DNA from 2 places in the Paenibacillus thiaminolyticus genome. Region 1 is predicted to be linked to the other one. Evidence: riboswitches for the same ligand, from Rfam matches in the RefSeq annotation. Region 1 holds a riboswitch; the other holds the start of a gene.
The links. Region 1 has a riboswitch for glycine ahead of gcvH (glycine cleavage system protein GcvH). Riboswitches for the same ligand answer to the same signal wherever they lie in the genome.
Positions count from the first base shown of each region.

Region 2: it holds a riboswitch for glycine, as region 1 does, so the genes downstream of both, FLT43_RS01500 (alanine/glycine:cation symporter family protein) here and gcvH (glycine cleavage system protein GcvH) in region 1, are expected to answer to the same signal.

Region 1 is NZ_CP041405.1:6,445,749-6,455,344, reverse strand. It holds gene FLT43_RS30610 (S8 family serine peptidase) at 1-1,630, shown strand, start outside; gene FLT43_RS28410 (DUF2935 domain-containing protein) at 1,796-2,620, shown strand; gene FLT43_RS29555 (hypothetical protein) at 2,674-2,844, opposite strand; gene gcvH (glycine cleavage system protein GcvH) at 2,982-3,371, opposite strand; glycine riboswitch at 3,454-3,537, opposite strand; glycine riboswitch at 3,542-3,649, opposite strand; glycine riboswitch at 3,810-3,905, shown strand; glycine riboswitch at 3,909-4,019, shown strand; gene gcvT (glycine cleavage system aminomethyltransferase GcvT) at 4,109-5,233, shown strand; gene gcvPA (aminomethyl-transferring glycine dehydrogenase subunit GcvPA) at 5,230-6,588, shown strand; gene gcvPB (aminomethyl-transferring glycine dehydrogenase subunit GcvPB) at 6,585-8,042, shown strand; gene FLT43_RS28385 (PASTA domain-containing protein) at 8,165-9,596, opposite strand, start outside.
Region 2 is NZ_CP041405.1:357,110-366,705, forward strand. It holds gene FLT43_RS01490 (lytic polysaccharide monooxygenase) at 1-1,210, opposite strand, end outside; gene FLT43_RS01495 (aldehyde dehydrogenase family protein) at 1,631-3,109, opposite strand; glycine riboswitch at 3,398-3,496, shown strand; gene FLT43_RS01500 (alanine/glycine:cation symporter family protein) at 3,646-4,986, shown strand; gene FLT43_RS29155 (hypothetical protein) at 5,454-5,606, shown strand; gene FLT43_RS01505 (GH39 family glycosyl hydrolase) at 5,929-8,451, shown strand; gene FLT43_RS01510 (MFS transporter) at 8,620-9,596, shown strand, end outside.

The DNA.
Region 1 (9,596 bases):
AATTTCGTTTGACTTTGATCCAGATGCAGTCTATGCCAATGTGAAAACAGAGAAAAAACAAGCGTTTACCGGAGACGAGTTCAAGGTAGATATCGGCTTCTCTGTCACTGAAGCAGTATACTCAACATCTTATGCATTGGTTTATGATGCATCATTAACAGATGTTCGCGTCGAGCCTAGCGTTACTTTTGTAACCTATACCCAGAAGCACTATCCTGACGTGGAAATTGATTTTGATTACGAGACCATCGAACTTACCGATAAGTTGAAGGCTATCGTGGCGACAACCAGCATGCCTCCAACTGCGGCGTACTCGGGAGACGGCACCTTTGGCACCGTAGTTTTCTCCAGCAGTGATCCTGGAGCCTACAAGTTCTTGCTATTTAAATTGGAGCTTGAAAGTATTGATCCTGTAAAACTTGTATACGGAGCGCCGGACTGGATTGAGATAGTGGACGCACCGAAACCACCGGACCCAGATCCAGAACCTAAACCGGAACCAAAGCCGGAACCTGGCCCAAGCTCAGGCGGCTCGTCTTCCAGCAGCTCCTACTCCTCCACTCCATCGCAGCCGGCCGGGAAGACCTTGAAATCGGGTACCTTCACGGTAACCGAGAAGGATGGCAAGAAGCAGGGATTGCTGCTTGTATCTTCGACTGCGATTAGCTCGCAGTTGGACGACAAGGAAGCGACTGAAGTGAAGGTGGATATTTCGGATATCGCTTGGAATGATGTCAATCTGTCAGATATCCGGATTACCCGCGTGCTGGCGGAGAAGCTTACCGCTTCGGGCAAGGCACTGCTGCTGTCCGGGAAAGACTTTGAAGTGCTCATTCCAGCAGAGTCGCTCGTTGACTTTATCGGAAAAAATGGAGATCTGACCTTACGCCTGGCGCTGGCGCCGCTGACGGAAGGAGAGCAAGCGTCCGTACTGAGACAGGTCGCTTCGGGACTGACCGTCCAAGGGGAGAAGGAGACCGTAACGAAGCCGATCCGAATCGGTCTGAAATGGAGCTCCTCCGCCGTAAAGGATGCCCGCAAAGTAGGCGTCTACAGCAAGGATTCAAAGGAAGCGTGGACGTACTACGCGCCTGGCGTTCGCTGGGATAAGGACGGCGTCCGCTTCACTACGGCGTCGCTCGGAGCCTATACGGCGCAGGAATTCAACAAGACGTTCGAAGATATTCGTACGCATTGGTCCAAAGATAAGGTCGAGCTCGCAGCCGCTCACCAGTTGATCGAAGGCAAGGGCAGCCAGAATACGTTCAAGCCGAACGATCTGGTGACCCAAGCGGAATTCGCCTCGCTGCTCGATCGTCTTACCGGTTCCGGCAAGACCTGGAACGACCGTATTGCCGAGCCGGGTGCGCGTGACCCGCTGACACGCGAGAAAATGGTTGTCATGCTGGTGCAGGCGCTGCAGCTAAAGACCGATGACGCTCCGGCGCTCGGTTTTGCCGACCAGGCGAAGATCGGTGCCGATGCCCGCGCCGCCGTTGCGGTTGCGGTAAGCCGCGGCTATATTAAAGGCATGGGCGGCAACAAGTTCTCTCCAGAGGGAACATCAACCCGTGCCCAAGCAGCCACGGTGCTCGCCCTCGTGCTGCTCGATCTGCAATCGGAATCGTAATACCGGCCTGACAAGGCCATGACACAACCGCTGTCCCTTAGGGACAGCGGTTGTTGCATCTTGCGGCGGGCAGGGCAGTCGAGAAATGGCATGCGAGACAATCCGTTAAACATAAGATGACAATAGAACCGATTCTGCCTCCAACAACCGCAAAGGAGAGTGCATATGCATATTCATCAGCCCTTGGCCGCTCCGGTCGGATCGCTCTTGTTCGAGCACCGCTTCTGGCTGCAAATATTGGGAGATCATTCCCGCTTCATATTGGACGCCCTATCGCCACGGGAAACGGAAGACATTCGCCGGGCGAATCAATTTATACAACGGTTCGATCAGCTTCTGGACCAAGCCCGCCAAGCTTCCTCCGAGTCCCAAGCCCTGGCCATCGCTGCCGATGCGCATGCCGCAACGATGGAATTGAAGGATTTCAAGCTTGATCTGCTGCGCAGATCTCTGCTCCGCCAGGTGACCGTGCATCTTCCCCCAACCTTTTTCAACCATATGCTCAACGAGCTGCAAGAGTATGTTTATATTCTCGATGCCGTTCGGGCCGGGAAGGCGGTGCCTTTGTTCGATTCGCTTCATTATGATCTGGTATGGCTATCGGACGCTTCCGGCCATGCATCGGCCATCGCATCGAACCTGGATGCGGTGGAGAGGCGGCTGATCGAGAAGAGCCGCGAATTTGAGAAGCATTTCGATGATTATTACAAAAAAGCGGTCGAAATGGTCGGCTACTTGCGGACCCAGCTTCGCCGCTTCCCTGCGATGGAGCGGTTCCACCGCGATGTGAACTTGGAGATTAAGCTGTTCACGAAATTCCTGCTAGAGCTGGAGGAAATGGATCTAAGCGCGGAGACACTCGATGTCATCAGTCCGCTGATGCCGGATCATATGGCGCGGGAGGAATGCTACTATCTGATCAAATTGGCCCTCACCGGCGCTGTCCCTTCTCCGGAATGCGATCCAACCACGCCGCGGGTTCAAGGATAAAGCAACCCCCCAGTTCCAGGAACTGGGGGGACTTGCGGTGCTTGAGACACGCACTATTCGGACCGTTTCGTTTCCGCATCGGGTACGATTCGACACTGCTGAGCGCCTTCCAGATCGGCTCCGAACTCGGAATCTTGGCCCTCGACGTCCGGCATTCTGTTCAGCTTCGTCGTCTGTACTTCCGCCTTCGTCGCTTGGTCGCGGTTATGTTCTTGGTTGTTCATTCGGCAACTCTCCATTTCGCATATACTCATGTACACAGCTAGTATGCGAGAAGGAGCGCCGCTTTATTCATGGATGTTCCGTTATTCCCATGTTCATACATCCGCATCGGTCTGCAGCCGGGGTTGCGGGCGGCACCCTACTCGATATGCTTCCGGTAGCCCTCCGCATTGAGCAGATGCTTCATCGCTTCCTCCGGCTCGGCATCCAGCTCCACCTCGGCAAGCCAGCCGCCTTCATACGGTTCGCTGTTCACCTTCTCGGGGCTATCCTCCAGATCGGGATTGACCTTCGTTACCGTTCCCGAGACCGGGCAGTACAGCTCCGATACCGTCTTGACCGACTCGATCGATCCCATGCTGTCGCCCGCCGTTAAAGCGGTTCCAATCTCCGGGAACTCGATGAATACGATATCTCCCAACTCAGCTTGTGCGTGATCGGTAATCCCGATGCGCACGGTTCGCCCTTCGACGACGACAACCCATTCATGCTCCTCGCTGTACAACAGATTCTCTTTCACTTCGCTCATGTTCACGCTCATTCCTCTCTCATTATTATCGCAATTAGCCGGCACAGCAAAAAAAGACAGATCAAAGACTCATTCGCCTCTTCTCTGTCCCGGGTGCCTGAGAGTTTGCCCGGCTGCCCACGGCAGGCCGGTATTCCCCTTGGGCGGCAGTACGCTCTCTCCAGAGGTGCGTCGGACGACGGTGCTTCTACCTGAGAGATTCCTCCCCGACACGGCGGTTCGGCGGCTTGCTCCTTCGGTGCCGGGACTTGGAACCCGGTCTCTCCCGTTCGTCTTCATTCGCGGTATGTGATACTGTTCAAAATTTACATCTATAGCGTAGTTCAGCTTCCCCGCCATGTCAATATGAGAATCATTTTCGCAGAAGTTCGCAGAAATGGATTGACAATGTCAGGAAGGTTCGAGTAATAATGGAGGTATGACAATTGCACATTGCGAATGATGGTAAAGGGAGAGATTACTGCGAGACAGTAACGCCGAAGGAGTAAGCCCGCCACGGGTGAATCTCTCAGGCAAAAGGACGTTTACCGGACGCGCCTCTGGAGAGCATCCGCTTCAAGCGGGTCACCCAAGGGGAAACTTATGGGCCGGCTTCAGCAGACGGAAGCCGGAAGATCATGAGGTAACTCTCAGGTACACAGGACAGAGCGTAAGAAGGCATCCGCTGGAAGCGGAGCGGCCTTTTTTCGCCTGTCTTTTTTTTGAGTCCCATTCATTATCCATATCGAGGTGATGTCATGTCCACGTTACAACGCACGCCCCTATTTCCGAAGTATGCCGAATACCCTTCCGTCCGCTGCATCGATTTCGGCGGCTGGGAGCTCCCGGTGCAATTCAGCGGCATCCAGCGGGAGCATGAGGCCGTACGGCAGCAGGCCGGCCTGTTCGATGTGTCGCATATGGGCGAGCTATTCGTGAGCGGTCCTGCCGCATTCTCCTTTTTGCAGAAGATGACGACGAATGACTTGTCCAAGCTGGAGGACGGCAAGGCGCAGTACTCCCTGCTCTGCTATCCGCATGGAGGTGTCGTCGACGATCTGCTCGTCTACCGTCTTGCCGAAGATCACTATATGCTGGTCGTTAACGCATCCAATACGGACAAAGTTGTCCAATGGCTGCATGACCATGCAGAGGACGGCGTCCATATCGATAACGCGTCTTCCCGCACGGCCCTGCTGGCGCTGCAAGGACCGCAGGCGCTGTCCATTTTGACGCAGGCAACCGAAGCCCCTGTCAGCGGGTTGAAAGCGTTTCACTTCCTGTCCGATGCCCAGGTGTGCGGCGTTAAGGCTCTCGTCTCGCGCACAGGCTACACGGGCGAGGATGGGTTCGAGCTCTATATCTCGGCTGACGACGCGACCCATCTATGGACGGAGCTGCTGCGAATCGGCGAACCGTTCGGGCTCGTTCCGGTAGGCCTGGGGGCCAGAGATACGCTTCGCTTCGAAGCGAAGCTGCCGCTATACGGCCAGGAGCTGTCCGAGCAGATTACGCCGCTGGAGGCCGGGCTTGGCTGGTGCGTGAAGCTGAATAAAGGGGAGTTCATCGGCAGAGAGGCACTCGCCAAGCAGAAGGAAGAAGGCGTTCCCCGGCGATTGGCCGGGATCGAATTGATCGATCGCGGCATCCCGCGGACCCACTATCCCGTCTATGCAGGCGATAAGCTAATCGGCGAAGTGACGTCCGGCACGCAATCCCCTACCTTGAAGCGCAATCTCGGCCTGGCGCTGATTGAATCGCCATACGCCGAATTGGATACCGAACTGGAAATCGAGATTCGCGGCAAGCGGCTTAAGGCCCGCGTCGTCGCCGCTCCATTCTATCAACGCCCTACTACAACCAAGGGAGGTTCGCCTTCATGACCAAGACACATCGCTATATCCCGATGACCGGGCAGGACGAGCGGGACATGCTCGCCGCGATCGGCGCGGCATCGATCGAGGAGCTGTTCCGCGACATTCCGGAAGCGGTTCGTTACAAGGGACGGCTTCCGATTTCCGAAGCGCTGGACGAAGCGGCCCTGCTGCGCCATATGCAGGAGCTGGCCGGCCGCAACGCCAACCTTGATCAGTATGCGAGCTTCCTTGGCGCCGGCATCTATGACCATCATATTCCGGTCGTCATCAATCACGTTATCTCCCGTTCCGAGTTCTATACCGCTTATACGCCATATCAGCCGGAAATTAGCCAGGGAGAGCTGCAGGCCATATTCGAGTTCCAATCCTATATATGCGAACTGACGGGCATGAAGGTGGCCAATGCGAGCATGTATGACGGGGCGACCGCGCTCGCGGAAGCCGGGGTGCTGGCAAGCGCGGTCACGAAGCGCAAGCGGGTCGTCGTCTCGCGCACCGTGCATCCGGAAGCCCGGCAGATCCTGCATACGAGCGCCCGCGGGCTCGGTCTGGAGATTGTGGAGGCGCCCGATGCGAACGGAGTAACCGACCTGGAGAAGCTGGAGGCGCTCATAACGGACGACACGGCTGCGGTCATTGTCCAGTCACCTAACTTCTTCGGCTGCATCGAGGACGTGAAGGCCATCGAACCGATGATTCACGGGCGCAAAGGATTGCTTATTATGAGCGCCAATCCGCTGTCGCTCGGCCTGCTGGAGAGCCCGGGACAGCTGGGCGCCGACGTCGTCGTCGGAGATGCCCAGCCGTTCGGCATCGCCTCCTCGCTGGGCGGTCCGACCTGCGGATACTTCGCCGTATCCGAGCCGCTGATGCGCCGCATCCCTGGCCGGATTGTCGGCCAGACCAAGGATCTGGACGGCAAGCGGGGCTTCGTGCTGACGCTGCAAGCCCGCGAGCAGCATATCCGCCGCGAGAAGGCGACATCCAATATTTGCTCGAACCAGGCGCTGCTGGCCTTGAGCGCTTCCGTCTATTTGTCTGTCATGGGCAAATCCGGCATCCGCGAGATCGCGAATCTGAACGTCCAAAAAGCGCATTACGCTGCAGATCGGATCGCGCAATCGAAGGCTATGTCCCTGCCGTTCACCTCGCCGTTCTTCAATGAATTCCTGGTGAAGCTGCCGGAAGGCGTCTGTCCGGCCGCCTTGAACGCCGCCTTGATGAAGGAAGGGTTCATCGGGGGCCTGGATGTATCCCGTTACTATCCGGATCTGGCGGGCCATATGCTTGTCGCTGTGACGGAACGCCGGACCAAGGCGGAAATCGATCAATTTGCCGAACGATTGGAGGGTGCTGTATGAAACCGGAGAAAAAGCTGATCTTCGAGCTGAGCAAGCCGGGGCGGACTGCATATTCATTGCCTGAATGCGATGTTCCGCAGCGGGGTATCGAAGAATTGATACCTGCGGGCATGCTTCGCCAGCAGCCGGCGGAATTGCCGGAAGTGTATGAAGTCGATGTCATCCGCCATTACACCGAGCTGTCGCGCCGGAACTTCGGCATCGACAACGGCTTCTACCCGCTCGGTTCCTGCACGATGAAGTATAATCCGAAGATTAACGAAGATGTCGCCCGCTTGGCGGGCTTCGCGAAGATTCACCCGTATCAGCCGAGTGAGAGCATTCAAGGCGCGCTGGAAATGCTGTACACCCTCCAGCAGGACCTTGCCGAACTCACGGGGATGGACGAGGTGACGCTTCAGCCTGCTGCAGGCGCCCACGGGGAATGGACGGGCCTCATGATGATCCGGGCCTACCATGAGAGCAAGGGCGAGACCCGCACCAAGGTTATCGTTCCCGACTCGTCGCATGGGACGAACCCGGCGAGCGCGACGGCCGCTGGCCTCGATACGATTACGATCCCTTCGGATGAACGAGGACTCGTAGATCTCGAAGCTCTGCGGGCGGCCGTCGGTCCGGATACGGCTGCTCTCATGCTCACCAATCCGAGCACGCTCGGCTTGTTCGAGGAGCACATCCTGGAGATTGCCGATATTGTGCACGAAGCCGGCGGCCTGCTCTACTATGACGGCGCGAATTCCAACGCCATTATGGGCATCACCCGCCCGGGAGATATGGGCTTCGACGTTGTGCATTTGAATCTGCACAAGACGATGAGCACGCCGCATGGCGGCGGCGGTCCCGGAGCCGGCCCGGTCGGCGTCAAGAGCATCCTGGCGCCATACTTGCCGAAGCCGCTCATCGTGAAGAAGAAGGATGGCAGCTTCGGATTCGAAGAAGAACGGCCGACCTCGATTGGAAGGGTCAAAGCATACCTTGGCAACTTCGGCATTCTCGTCCGCGCGTACACCTATATGCGCACGTACGGGCCGGACGGACTTCGCCGCGTATCCGAATGCGCGGTGCTGAACGCGAACTACATGATGCATCGGCTGGCGCCGTATTTCGAAGTGCCGTATCCGGGCGTATGCAAGCATGAATTCGTCATCTCCGGCAGCGGCTTGAAGCAATATGGCGTGCGCACGCTGGACGTCGCCAAGCGGCTGCTCGACTTCGGGTTCCATCCGCCAACCATCTACTTCCCGCTCAATGTCGAGGAATGCATGATGATCGAGCCGACGGAGACCGAGAGCAAGGAGACGCTCGACACCTTTATCGACACGATGATTCAGATTGCGAAGGAAGCGGAAGAACAGCCGGATCTGCTGCTCAATGCGCCGCATCACACTGATGTGAGAAGGCTTGACGAGACGCTGGCCGCCCGCAAGCCGGTCTTGAATTGCGCTTGCAATTAACGAAGAAGAAGCCCTTCGCCCCTGCGCTTGAATGGCGCGCCTGGGGCGAGGGCTTCTGTTCTTATAGAGACAGCAAAGGAGAACTGCCTCATCGATAGGCAGTTCTCCCTCTTTTCCGCAGCTTATTGCTGTTCCCGGCTAATATAGAAGGTGACTCGTTCGCCCTTCTTAATCGCTGCGCCTGCTTCCGGCTCCTGCTTGAAGATCTGGCCAGCGGGCTGCTCCTCGCTGTTCTCCTTGAAATACGACCAGCGTAGACCCGCAGCCTTCACTTGCTCTTCCGCCTCTTCCAGCGTCAGACCAATCAAGCTCGGAACCTGCACTTCTCCTTCACCCGTCTGTCCCGCTTCAGCAGGAGGCGTCTCCGTCCCCGGATTCGCCGGATCCGTCGGCGTTCCCGTGTCTGGCATCCCTGTTCCCGGCGGAGTCGTTCCTGGATCTGTCGTTCCAGGCCCCGAAGGCACCGTACCGGGATCGGTTGTGCCCGGCTGCTGCGTATTATCCGGCTGGGTTGGGGTTGTCGTCCCCGGATTCGTATCCGGCTGCTGTGACCCTTGGCCGGCACTGCTGCCGCTATCCGTGTTCGAGCTTGAAGAGCCTCCGTTCGAGCCGGCAGGTGTATCCGGTTCAACAACGGAACCATTATCGCCGCCATCCGGAACAATAGTATCATTATCGGCATTATCGCCGCTGCCGTCCTGCTGTTCCCCCGCGGTATCAGAGTCGGCTCCTTGCGTCGTTCCCGGTTCGGTCACTGCGGCCGTCTCATTGTCTTTGGAGAGCGAATTCGCCCAGATGACGGCTCCGCCCAGGACTGCGAAAAAGACGCACACACAGGCAACGATAAGCAGCATCTTGCTTCCGTTGAAGGAAGCGGCCTCCTTGCGTTCGTATTCATCATCATCCTCTTCTTCGGCCAGTTCCTCATCCGCTTCCACATCATAGGGTTCGGATTCGGCAAGAGGACGCCGGGGCGACAATTCCTCACGCGGAGGAGCTGCCGTGAATACGGGCGTCGCCACGTCGCGGCTTGCCTGCATCGGCACCTCCGGCACCTCCGGCACCTCCGGCTGCTCCATAATCTCCCGGAGCCCGACCATGAAGGTGAACAGCGACGCATCTCCCGCGTGCACCTTCCTCATCAGCTTCAGAGCCAAATCTCTCTGCGCTTCATTCAAGTCCTTCAACGCGCCATATAAGCGAGTCTCGACAACATCGAACTGCGAAGGGACATGCGGATGAAGCGTACACAGCTGATACAGCAGCCGGTACAAGGCGGTGGTGCCGTGCTCCCCTTCCTCCGCCTGGGTCCAGTAGTTCATAATAATCAGTTGATTGTCCGCCGTCACCCACACATTATCAATCGTAACCGGGAATCGGCTGACCCCTTCCTCCAGCGCTTCCTGAATGCTGGTGCCCAGTTCGTAGATCATGGTCAGCACCTTCTCCGAGCTCAAGGCGTGCCGCTGCGCATACTTGACTAACGGCATGCCGCTGTACGCCATAAAGACAACGTAGAAGTCCTCTCCGGACATGCCTGCATTCAGCATATGG
Region 2 (9,596 bases), 520 kb from region 1:
CATACGTCCTGCCGTTGTACGTGACAAGCGCGCCGGCCGCATACGAGGTGTTCGGAGCCCAAGGCGTCGCGGCAGGGGCGGGCGCTGTCGTAACGTTCAACGCGCTGCTGGGCAGGGAGACATTGCCGGCTGCATCAAACGCCACAACCGTAAACGTATAGGAGGTCTCCGGCTGCAGACCGGACACGGTGTAGTTCAATCCGCTCGTCGTTCCCGCCAGAGCCGTTCCGTTATAAATGCGGTACCCGGCTACACCAACATTGTCCGTGGATGCGTTCCAGGTCAAGGTCACGCTCGACGAAGTGATGGCCGAAGCGGTCAAGGACGATGGCGCAGCAGGAGGCTCCGTATCGGGCTGCGGGGGCAGGGTGGTGAAGGTGACGACATTGCTGCTGGCCGATTGATTGCCGGCGGCATCGACGGCCCGGACCGAATACGAATAGGAGGTGCTAGGCGTCAACCCTGCAAGGGTATAGGTTAACGTCGACCCGTTCGTGGAAGCCGCCAATGTGGAGCCTCGATAAATCTTATATCCCGTGACGCCGGCATTGTCGGTCGAAGCATCCCATGTCAAAATGGCGCTCGTAGACGTAACGTTCGATACGGCCAGGTTCGCAGGCGCTGCGGGAGGCGTCGGATCGACCGGGGAACCGCCCCCGAAGTCCACATCGATGACATTGTAGAACGCATTCGCCGTATCCGCGATTTCCCATACCGCCAAGATGACCTGGTAGCCGGTGCGGCTTGGGACATCGCATGTATCTGAATAGGAATGTGGCGGCTGCTTGCCTTTGTAATCGACGCTGCAGAACGGGGTCAAGTCGAAGGAAGCACGCGTGAGCGGCTCATCCGGATTCCAGTTCTGCTTCGTGATGTAGTACTTCCAGCTCGTGGTTGCATGATTGGCTTCAATGGTCCAATGGAACGTCGTCGTCCCCGGCGTAATGCTGACCTTGCTCCAGCGGGTGGCCGATTGCTGATCCAGCTCCGGAAAAGCTCCATTCGCACTTGCGATCTTGCCGTCGGCCGGACCGGCGGCAGGGAAGCCCTTGTGCGCTTCCAGGCTTTGCGGTTCGTAGATGATGAACCCGCATTTTTTGTTGACGCCCTTGGCGCACAGGTCGGCGCGGCTGCTTGGGGAATCAATGTAGCCGTGGGCAAGCGCCTTGCCGGAGAAGACGATCATGACGAACATGAGGGCGAGCGCCATGCCGCTGGATAGCAGCCATCTCCGGAACAATGGATGGGGTACATAACGATTTGCCAACTTCATTTTCCTCCTTGCGATTGGAATGGATGTGTATAAGAACTCAAGCTGAGCTTATACCGGATGAGGACAATAGACCTCCGCACGGGCATCGAGATATACGCTTTAACTTCGCCGCGCGCGGATGTATGATCGGGGAATACGGATTCGATATGTATTTTTATTCAAGCGGTTTATGTCTTATTAATGAAAAATAGAAAAATTATGAAGAACGGCTGCTGCGCCTTGGCAGGGAACAGACGGGAGAGAACAATGGCAAAAAGACGCCAAGCCGCGCGGCTTGACGTCTTGCCGAATCCCGTTGTACACGGCTTCGGTCCGGATGCGGCTAGCGCCGTCCGGCGTAATCTAGTCACTGCTGTCCTAGTTCAGGTTCACCCACACCGTCTTCACTTCGGTATAGTTGTCGAGCGCATAGGAGCCCATCTCCCGTCCAAGGCCCGATTGCTTGTAGCCGCCGAACGGAGCGGCCGCGTCGAAGGCGTTGTAGCAGTTCACCCAGACCGTGCCCGCTTTCAGCTTGCTTGCCAGATAGTGGGCTTGCTTCAGATTTTGCGTCCATACTCCCGCAGCCAAGCCGTAATCGGATTGGTTGGCCTGCTCAATCAAATCATCGAGCGTATCGTACGGCATCGCCGCCACGACAGGCCCGAAGATCTCTTCGCAGGCGATCGTCATCTTCGGATCGACATGCGCGAATATCGTCGGTTCGACGAAGTAGCCCTGTCCGCCAGGCACTTTGCCGCCGGCAACCAGCTCTGCGCCGGCCGCTTTCCCCGCCTCGATATAGCGCTTCACGATGTCATGCTGCTCGGACGAGACGAGCGGGCCCATCTCCGTATCCGGATCGAGGCCGCTTCCTACCCGGATCCGCTTCGCCTCCGACGCCAGGTCTGCCACGACGTTATCATATAATTTCTTTTGCACGTAGAGCCGCGAGCCTGCCGAGCACACCTGCCCCTGATTGAAGGTGATGCCCCGCAGCGCGCCGGGCACCGCCCGGGACAGATCGGCGTCCGGGAGGATGATGTTAGGCGATTTGCCGCCGAGCTCAAGCGTTACTTTTTTGACCGTATCTGCGGCTTCGCGCATAATCGATTTCCCGACAACCGTCGAGCCGGTGAAGGCGATCTTGTCGACTTGCGGATGCTGGACGAGCGGCGCGCCCGCCGTCTCGCCGAAGCCGGGGATGACATTGATGACGCCAGGCGGGAACCCGGCTTCCTGGGTCAATTGGGCCAGGTAGAGGGCGGACAGCGGCGTCTGCTCCGCCGGCTTCAGGACGATGGTGCAGCCGGTAGCGAGGGCGGCGCCGAGCTTCCAGGCCGCCATCAGCAGCGGGAAGTTCCACGGAATGATCTGGCCGACCACTCCGACCGCTTCATGTCTCGTATAGGTAAGGAAGTTGCCTGCCGTAGGAATGGTTTGTCCGACGATTTTCGTAGCCCAGCCGGCATAATAACGGAAATGCTCGATCGTGAGCGGAAGATCAGCCGCCTTCGTCTCCCGCAGCGGCTTGCCGTTATCCAGCGTCTCCAGCTCAGCAAGCTCTTGCTTGTTCGCCTCGATGAGATCGGCCAGCTTATAGATGAGGCGGCTGCGAGCCGCCGCGCTCATGGTGGACCATTTGCCATGATCGAATGCATGGCGCGCTGCCTTGACCGCCCGGTCCACATCCTCCTCACGCGCTTCCGACACGACCGCGAGCACTTCTCCCGTAGCCGGATTGATCGATGAAAAGACGTTGTTCTGGACGGATTCGACCCACTCTCCATTGATGAACAGCTTCTTCGTGCCTTGCAAAAAAGCTTCAACCTTCGGACTGATTTGGAACGATGACAAGCATAATCACTCCTTCGTGAGAATATTCATTGACAATGATTGCAGGCTCTCACAAGATATGTATTCTCCAGGAGGACGAATCATGCCCGTTGTGAGCGGGAGAAAGCAGGTGCGGTTCTTTTTCCATAAAATAGATCCTTGCGGAATCTGAGATGGTTCTCTATAATGGATGAACAACTTCATAACTGGATGAAGTATACGGGAGACAGGATCAACCTGGCCGAAGGGGCAAAGCTCTCAGGCGCTTGTTATCGTTCGTAAGCGAATTGGATAAGCAGGACCGTATACGGACAGGACTCTGGAGAGACTCCATCGCGGAGCACCGAAGGGGCAAGACGCAGCAAGAAGCGCGTTAAAACTCTCAGGTAAAAGGACAGGGATTGCAGATGTCAGGCATCTTTATGCTGGTATTGTGATTGCATTCACATATCATTCTTTTTGCTGTTCTGCAAAAATGTCCCCCGGAGTCAAATCTATCGATTTGGCTCTTTTTTATGTCGTCAGACATTGATTTTAATATGAAGAGGGGAATTGTAATGCATTGGTTGGAAGTATGGCTGGATCGGGTGAATCAATTTGTGTGGGGGCCGCCGCTCCTCATCTTATTAGTGGGGACCGGTATTTTTCTAACGATTCGGCTCGGGCTGCTGCAGGTGCTTCGCCTGCCGCTGGCGCTCAAGCTCATATTCACTGCGAAAAACGAAGGCAAAGGCGACGTCACGAGCTTCGGCGCGCTGGCTACCGCCCTGGCGGCCACGATCGGAACGGGGAATATTGTCGGCGTCGCCACCGCGATTCAGATAGGCGGGCCGGGCGCGCTGTTTTGGATGTGGCTGGCCGCATTTTTTGGCATGGCGACGAAGTATGCGGAAGGCTTGTTGGCCGTGAAATTCCGGAAAATCGACGAGAACGGGCAAGTGTCGGGCGGCCCGATGTACTATATCGAACAAGGCTTGGGTGCGAAGTTCAAACCGCTTGCGATCTATTTCGCGGTGAGCGGGGTATTGGTAGCCTTATTAGGCATCGGCACTCTTCCGCAGGTGAATGCGATCGTATCATCCAGCCAGACCAGCCTGGGGATTCCTGTAGCGGTAACCGCAGGAGTGGTGACCCTCGCGATAGCTCTAGTGACGATTGGCGGTCTCAAGAGCATTGCTAGGGTGACCACCAAAGTCGTGCCTGCGATGGCTATCATCTATGTCGTAGCCAGCGTCATCGTTCTGATCACTTTCGCCGACAAGATTCCGAACGCGCTGTCGCTTGTTTTCCAGAGCGCCTTCAGCCCGGCTGCGGCGGGCGGCGGCTTCCTCGGAGCGACCGTCATGATGGCCATTCGGAACGGCATCGCGAGAGGGGTGTTTTCGAATGAATCCGGGCTCGGCAGCGCTCCGATCGCGGCGGCGGCGGCCAAGGTGAAATGGCCCGCGGAGCAGGGACTTGTATCGATGACCGGTACGTTCATTGACACGATTATCATTTGTACGCTGACCGGCCTGACGCTGATTGTGACCGGGGCGTGGAACGGTATGGCGGAAGGTGCGGCCATGACGCAAGCGGCGTTCGATGCCGCGATGCCTTTCGGGTCTATCATTCTGACGATATGTCTTATGTTATTTGCTTTTACGACGATTCTGGGGTGGAACTATTACGGCGAGCGCTGTATTGTCTATTTATTCGGCGTGCGGGCGATCTTGCCTTACCGCATTGTGTTCATCGCCATGGTCGCGGCAGGCGCGTTCATCAAGCTGCATGCGATCTATCTGCTCTCGGACATCGTGAACGGGCTGATGGCTCTCCCGAACTTGGTCGCACTGTTGGGATTGTCCGGCGTGGTCGTGGCAGAGACCCGTCTTTATTTGCGGCATATGAAGCAGTGAGGCGCGTTCAGGCAGGCAATGCCCGGAACCCGGAATGGCAGAACTAGCAAGACTAGCCGAACCTGTTGTTCGGCTTTTTTTGCTATGTGGGGGGAGGGCATGGCAGGTCACGGTAGGCCAGGGCAAGGCCGGTCAAGGTAGATCACGATAGCTCAGGGCAGTTCAGGTCAGGTCACATGAAATTGCTGCACAGGAGCATCATTTTGAGACACAAGAAGCGAAATTCCGAGTAAATCCTGCAAAACTGCATCATTTCGCTCCTTTTGACCTCTATCCGTACCGAAGTGCAGGTAATTGATGTAGTTTTGCAGCATTCCTTTTTTCGTATACTCGTGTCATTGAAATTCCTGCATTATTGCAGCTTTGGTAGAGCAGATGAACAGAGTGGAGGGAGATATGCAGCTTTGGTGGAGTAGATGAACAGAGTGGAGGGAGAGATTGCAGCTTTGGTAGAGCGGATGAACTGAGTGGAGGGAGAGATTGCAGCTTTGGTGGAGCAGATGAACAGAGTGGAGGGAGAGATTGCAGCTTTGGTGGAGCAGATGAACAGAGTGGAGGGAGAGATTGCAGCTTTGGTGGAGCGGATGAACAGAGTGGAGGGAGATATACAGCTTTGGTAGAGCGGATGAACGGATGGGACGGAGTAACGCAGCTTTGGTGGTATAAAATGAACATATGGGATGAAGGAAATACAGCTTTGGTGGGGTGGATGGACAGATGGCTCAGAGTTCTACCGCATAGGCGGAAGAGATGACGAATGGGCGGAAGGACATCCAGTTGGTTGTGTATCCAGTCAAAGGTACGGAAGCCAATCCAGCTTGCTGTGCAGACGAACGAAGGGGCGGGCACGATTAAGTTTTTCCTTTCCTCCCGACTTCATATAGAATGTAGGTATATAGATAGACGCAACCGCTAGAAATCGTACTAATGGAGGATATCCCGGTGAATCCGATTTATGAATTCGTGGAAACGGACGAGGCATTGCCATTCGATGTATCGCTGCACAGCGTGAACTACGTGCCTAATCACTGGCATAACAGCATGGAAATCATCTTTGTGCTTCGGGGTACCTTGGAAGCGACGGTGAATCAGCGGAAATATGCCTTGTCCGAAGGGGACGTGCTGCTGATCAATCAAGGCCATGTTCACGAAGTCATTGGGCTGGACGTCAATATCATTGCGACGTTTCTTATCCCGTCCAAGTATATGAAGGATCACGTGAACGGCGTCGAAGCCATCAATTTCGCATGTTATTCGGGGGAGGCCGGCAAGGAAGAGAAGCTGGCGTTGGACCGCATCCGCCAATGCCTGGCGGAGATGGTGCAGTTGAAGCACAAGAAGGGGGAGGGCTATGAGCTCGACATGCAGGCGCGCATGCTGAGCGTCTTTTCGATCCTCCTGAAGCAATTCAAGCGGCCCGCGATCGAAGGCGTAATGAATGAGAAGTATATGGATCGGATGCTGCGCATCATTACCTTTATCGACGAGTATTATCAGGAGCCGATCACGCTGCAGGCGATCGCCGAGCGGGAATATTTGTCCGTGCCGTATTTGTCCAAATTTTTCAGCGAGAACATCGGCCTGAACTTCCAGGCTTATCTGACCAGCATCCGCTTGAAAAACACCGTTGAGGATCTGTTGCGGTATGCCGACGCGCCGATCGCAGACCTGGCCATGAACCACGGGTTTCCGAATGCCAAGTCTTTTTACGCCGCCTTCAAAGCAAAGTATCATATGACGCCCAACGAGTATCGCAAGCAATACCGGCCGCCAACGGATCACAAGGAAAAGTCTTCTGACAACTATTTGGCGTTCAATCAGACCAGCGCGCTGGGCATCATCAACCAGTATTTGCAGCGCAGCCAATCCGTTGGCATGGCCGATGATATTCGCGAGGTGGAAGAGACCGCCTCTGAAGTGGATCTGTCCGTCCCGGGCGAGCCGATTCGGCATACGTGGAAGCAGTTGATCACGATCGGCAAAGCGAAGGAAGGCTTGCATGCCGATGTTCAGGACCAGTTGCGCCATGTTCAGCGGATATGCCCCTTCCGCTATTTGCGGTTCCACGGCATCTTCGACGATGCAATGATGGTATATGACGAGGACGAGGCGGGACAGCCCCGGTTTAATTTCCGGTTCGTGGACCAGTTGTTCGATTTCCTGCTCTCCGTCGGTCTGAAGCCGTTCGTGGAGCTGGGCTTCATGCCCTCCTTGCTGGCGGACGATCCGGGCAAGAAGGTGTTCTACAAGGCAAGCTGCGTCAGCAAGCCGAAATCGATCGACCGGTGGTGCCTGCTGGTGGACCGGTTCCTTCGCCACTGCCTGAACCGTTACGGGGCGGAGGAAGTGGAGACCTGGAAGTTCGAATTTTGGAATGAGCCAGAGCTGAAGACGTTCTGGCCGGGAACGTTGACGGAATATATGGAGCTGTATCTGCGGACCTATCAGACCTTGAAGGGCGTATCGGAGCGGCTGCGCATCGGCGCGCCCGGCCGCATCATTACCATTCGTTTGCAACGGCTGAATGACGAATTTTTTGCGTTCTGCCGCCGCAATCAGTGCTTGCCGGACTTTATTCCGCTGCACTTCTATCCGCATGAAAATATGGAGGGCATGCTCTATTCAGAATCGGGGGATCCGCTGCCGCTGCAGCCGTACCGCCGAATTTTGGAGGAGTTCATCGGGATTTCCCCGAATCCGGATTTTTTGCGGGATATGCTGGCGCATGAGATGGAGCTGCTCGCCGAGCAAGGGTTGTCCGGCAAAGAGTTGGTTCTCACGGAATGGAATTCGACCGCGTACCATCGGGAATTAACGAATGACACCGTATATAAGGCGGCCTATCTCGCCAAAAACATTATCGATAATCTGGACAGCATCAGCGGCTTCGGCTACTGGGTGCTGAGCGACAATATCGAGGAGACCGCCGCCTCGGCCCATCTGTATCACGGAGGACTCGGACTGATCGCCCAGCACGGCATTCCGAAGGCCGCGTTCGTTGCGTACGAGCTGCTCGCCAAGCTCGGAGATCGTCTCCTTGCCCGCGGAGATCGCTTCATCGCGACCGCCGGCCGCGGGGGGTATCAGATCCTGACCTTCAATTACTGTCATTTCGACGACCTGTATGCGATGGGGGATACGTCCTTCATCAATGCCACGAACCGGTATAACGGGTTCAAGGATGAAAAAACGGTAAAAATGCAGGTCGAGCTAAAAGGAATCCGCCCCGGCGCCTACCGGGTGGTCACCTATACGATCGGCCGCAAGCACGGGAGCAGCTATGACCGCTGGGTGGAGATGGGAGCGCCCGAGCCGCTGGCTGCCGAGGATATCGCTTACCTGAAGGCGAATTCCGGCCCCCGGATGCATGTCCAGTATGTCGATCTGGAAGAAGACCGCAGAACCTATGTATCGGTGCTGGAGCCTCACGGGGTGCAGCTGATGGAGCTGATCCCGGTGTATTGACGATTGAGTCACTTTTTAATCTCGGATCACGATTCCATGAAAGCGTTTGTAAAAAAGACGTTAAAAATAACTACAGAAGACTATAAATAGCCGCCTGTCTCGGAACAGGGGCTTTTTTTTATAATGTATTTGCAAACGTTTTCAATTCTCTCTTAGGAGGAACTTACGATGGCTGAACCAATGATAAAAGGGCAAGTCCGAACTCCGCTGGGCCGGTTGACGTTCGGCATCATCTTCGGTTATGGCTGCATGATGCTCGGGCTCATGACTCCGGCAATACTGCTGCTCACCTTCAAAATGATTGAGGTCGATCCGAATGGCTACACCGCTTCGTACGGCTTAGTCGCCGGCGTCGGCGCATTTTTCGCCCTGATCGGGAACCCGCTCGGGGGCGCGATCAGCGACCGGACGAACATCTCTTTCGGACGAAGACGGACATGGATATTCCTCGGCCCGCTGGTTGGATGCGCTGCGCTGCTGTGGGTGGGGATGGCCACGGAAATATGGCAAATCCTGATCGGCTGGGCGATTGCGCAGCTGTTCTTCAACTTCGGCATGGCGGCTTATACGGCGCTTATCCCGGATCAGGTCATGGAGGAGAGACAGGGAACGATATCCGGTATGGTCGGGCTCGTCTTGCCGGCGGCCGTATGCATCGGTATGGTGCTGATGATGCTGATGAACTCCGCCTCCTCGGACATGAAATGGATGGTGATTGCGATCATCGGCATCGCGGGTCCGGTTGTCAGTTTATTTGTGATTCGCGACGGCAAGGTAGAGATTGTGAAGACCGGGCAGCAGAAGCTGTCGGTCGGCGAGAAAATCAGCAAAATCTATCCGAGCCCAAGAAAGTTCCCGGAATTCACCTGGGCACTCGTCTCGAAGTTCCTGCTGATGATGGGATATTGCAGCACGCTGTACTTGACGGTCATGCTGGTGAACCGGATGGGCTATACAGAGAGTCAAGCGACGAATAGCGTCGGCACCCTTAACATTGTTTGCTTGCTTGCGTCGGCGGTAACGAGTATTTTAGGCGGCATCCTGTCCGACAAATTCAAGAAGCAGAAGCCATTCTTATATGGTTCGGCGTTCATTATGGTGCTGGGTATCTTGCTGTTTGGCTTTGTGCCTCAATATACGGCATT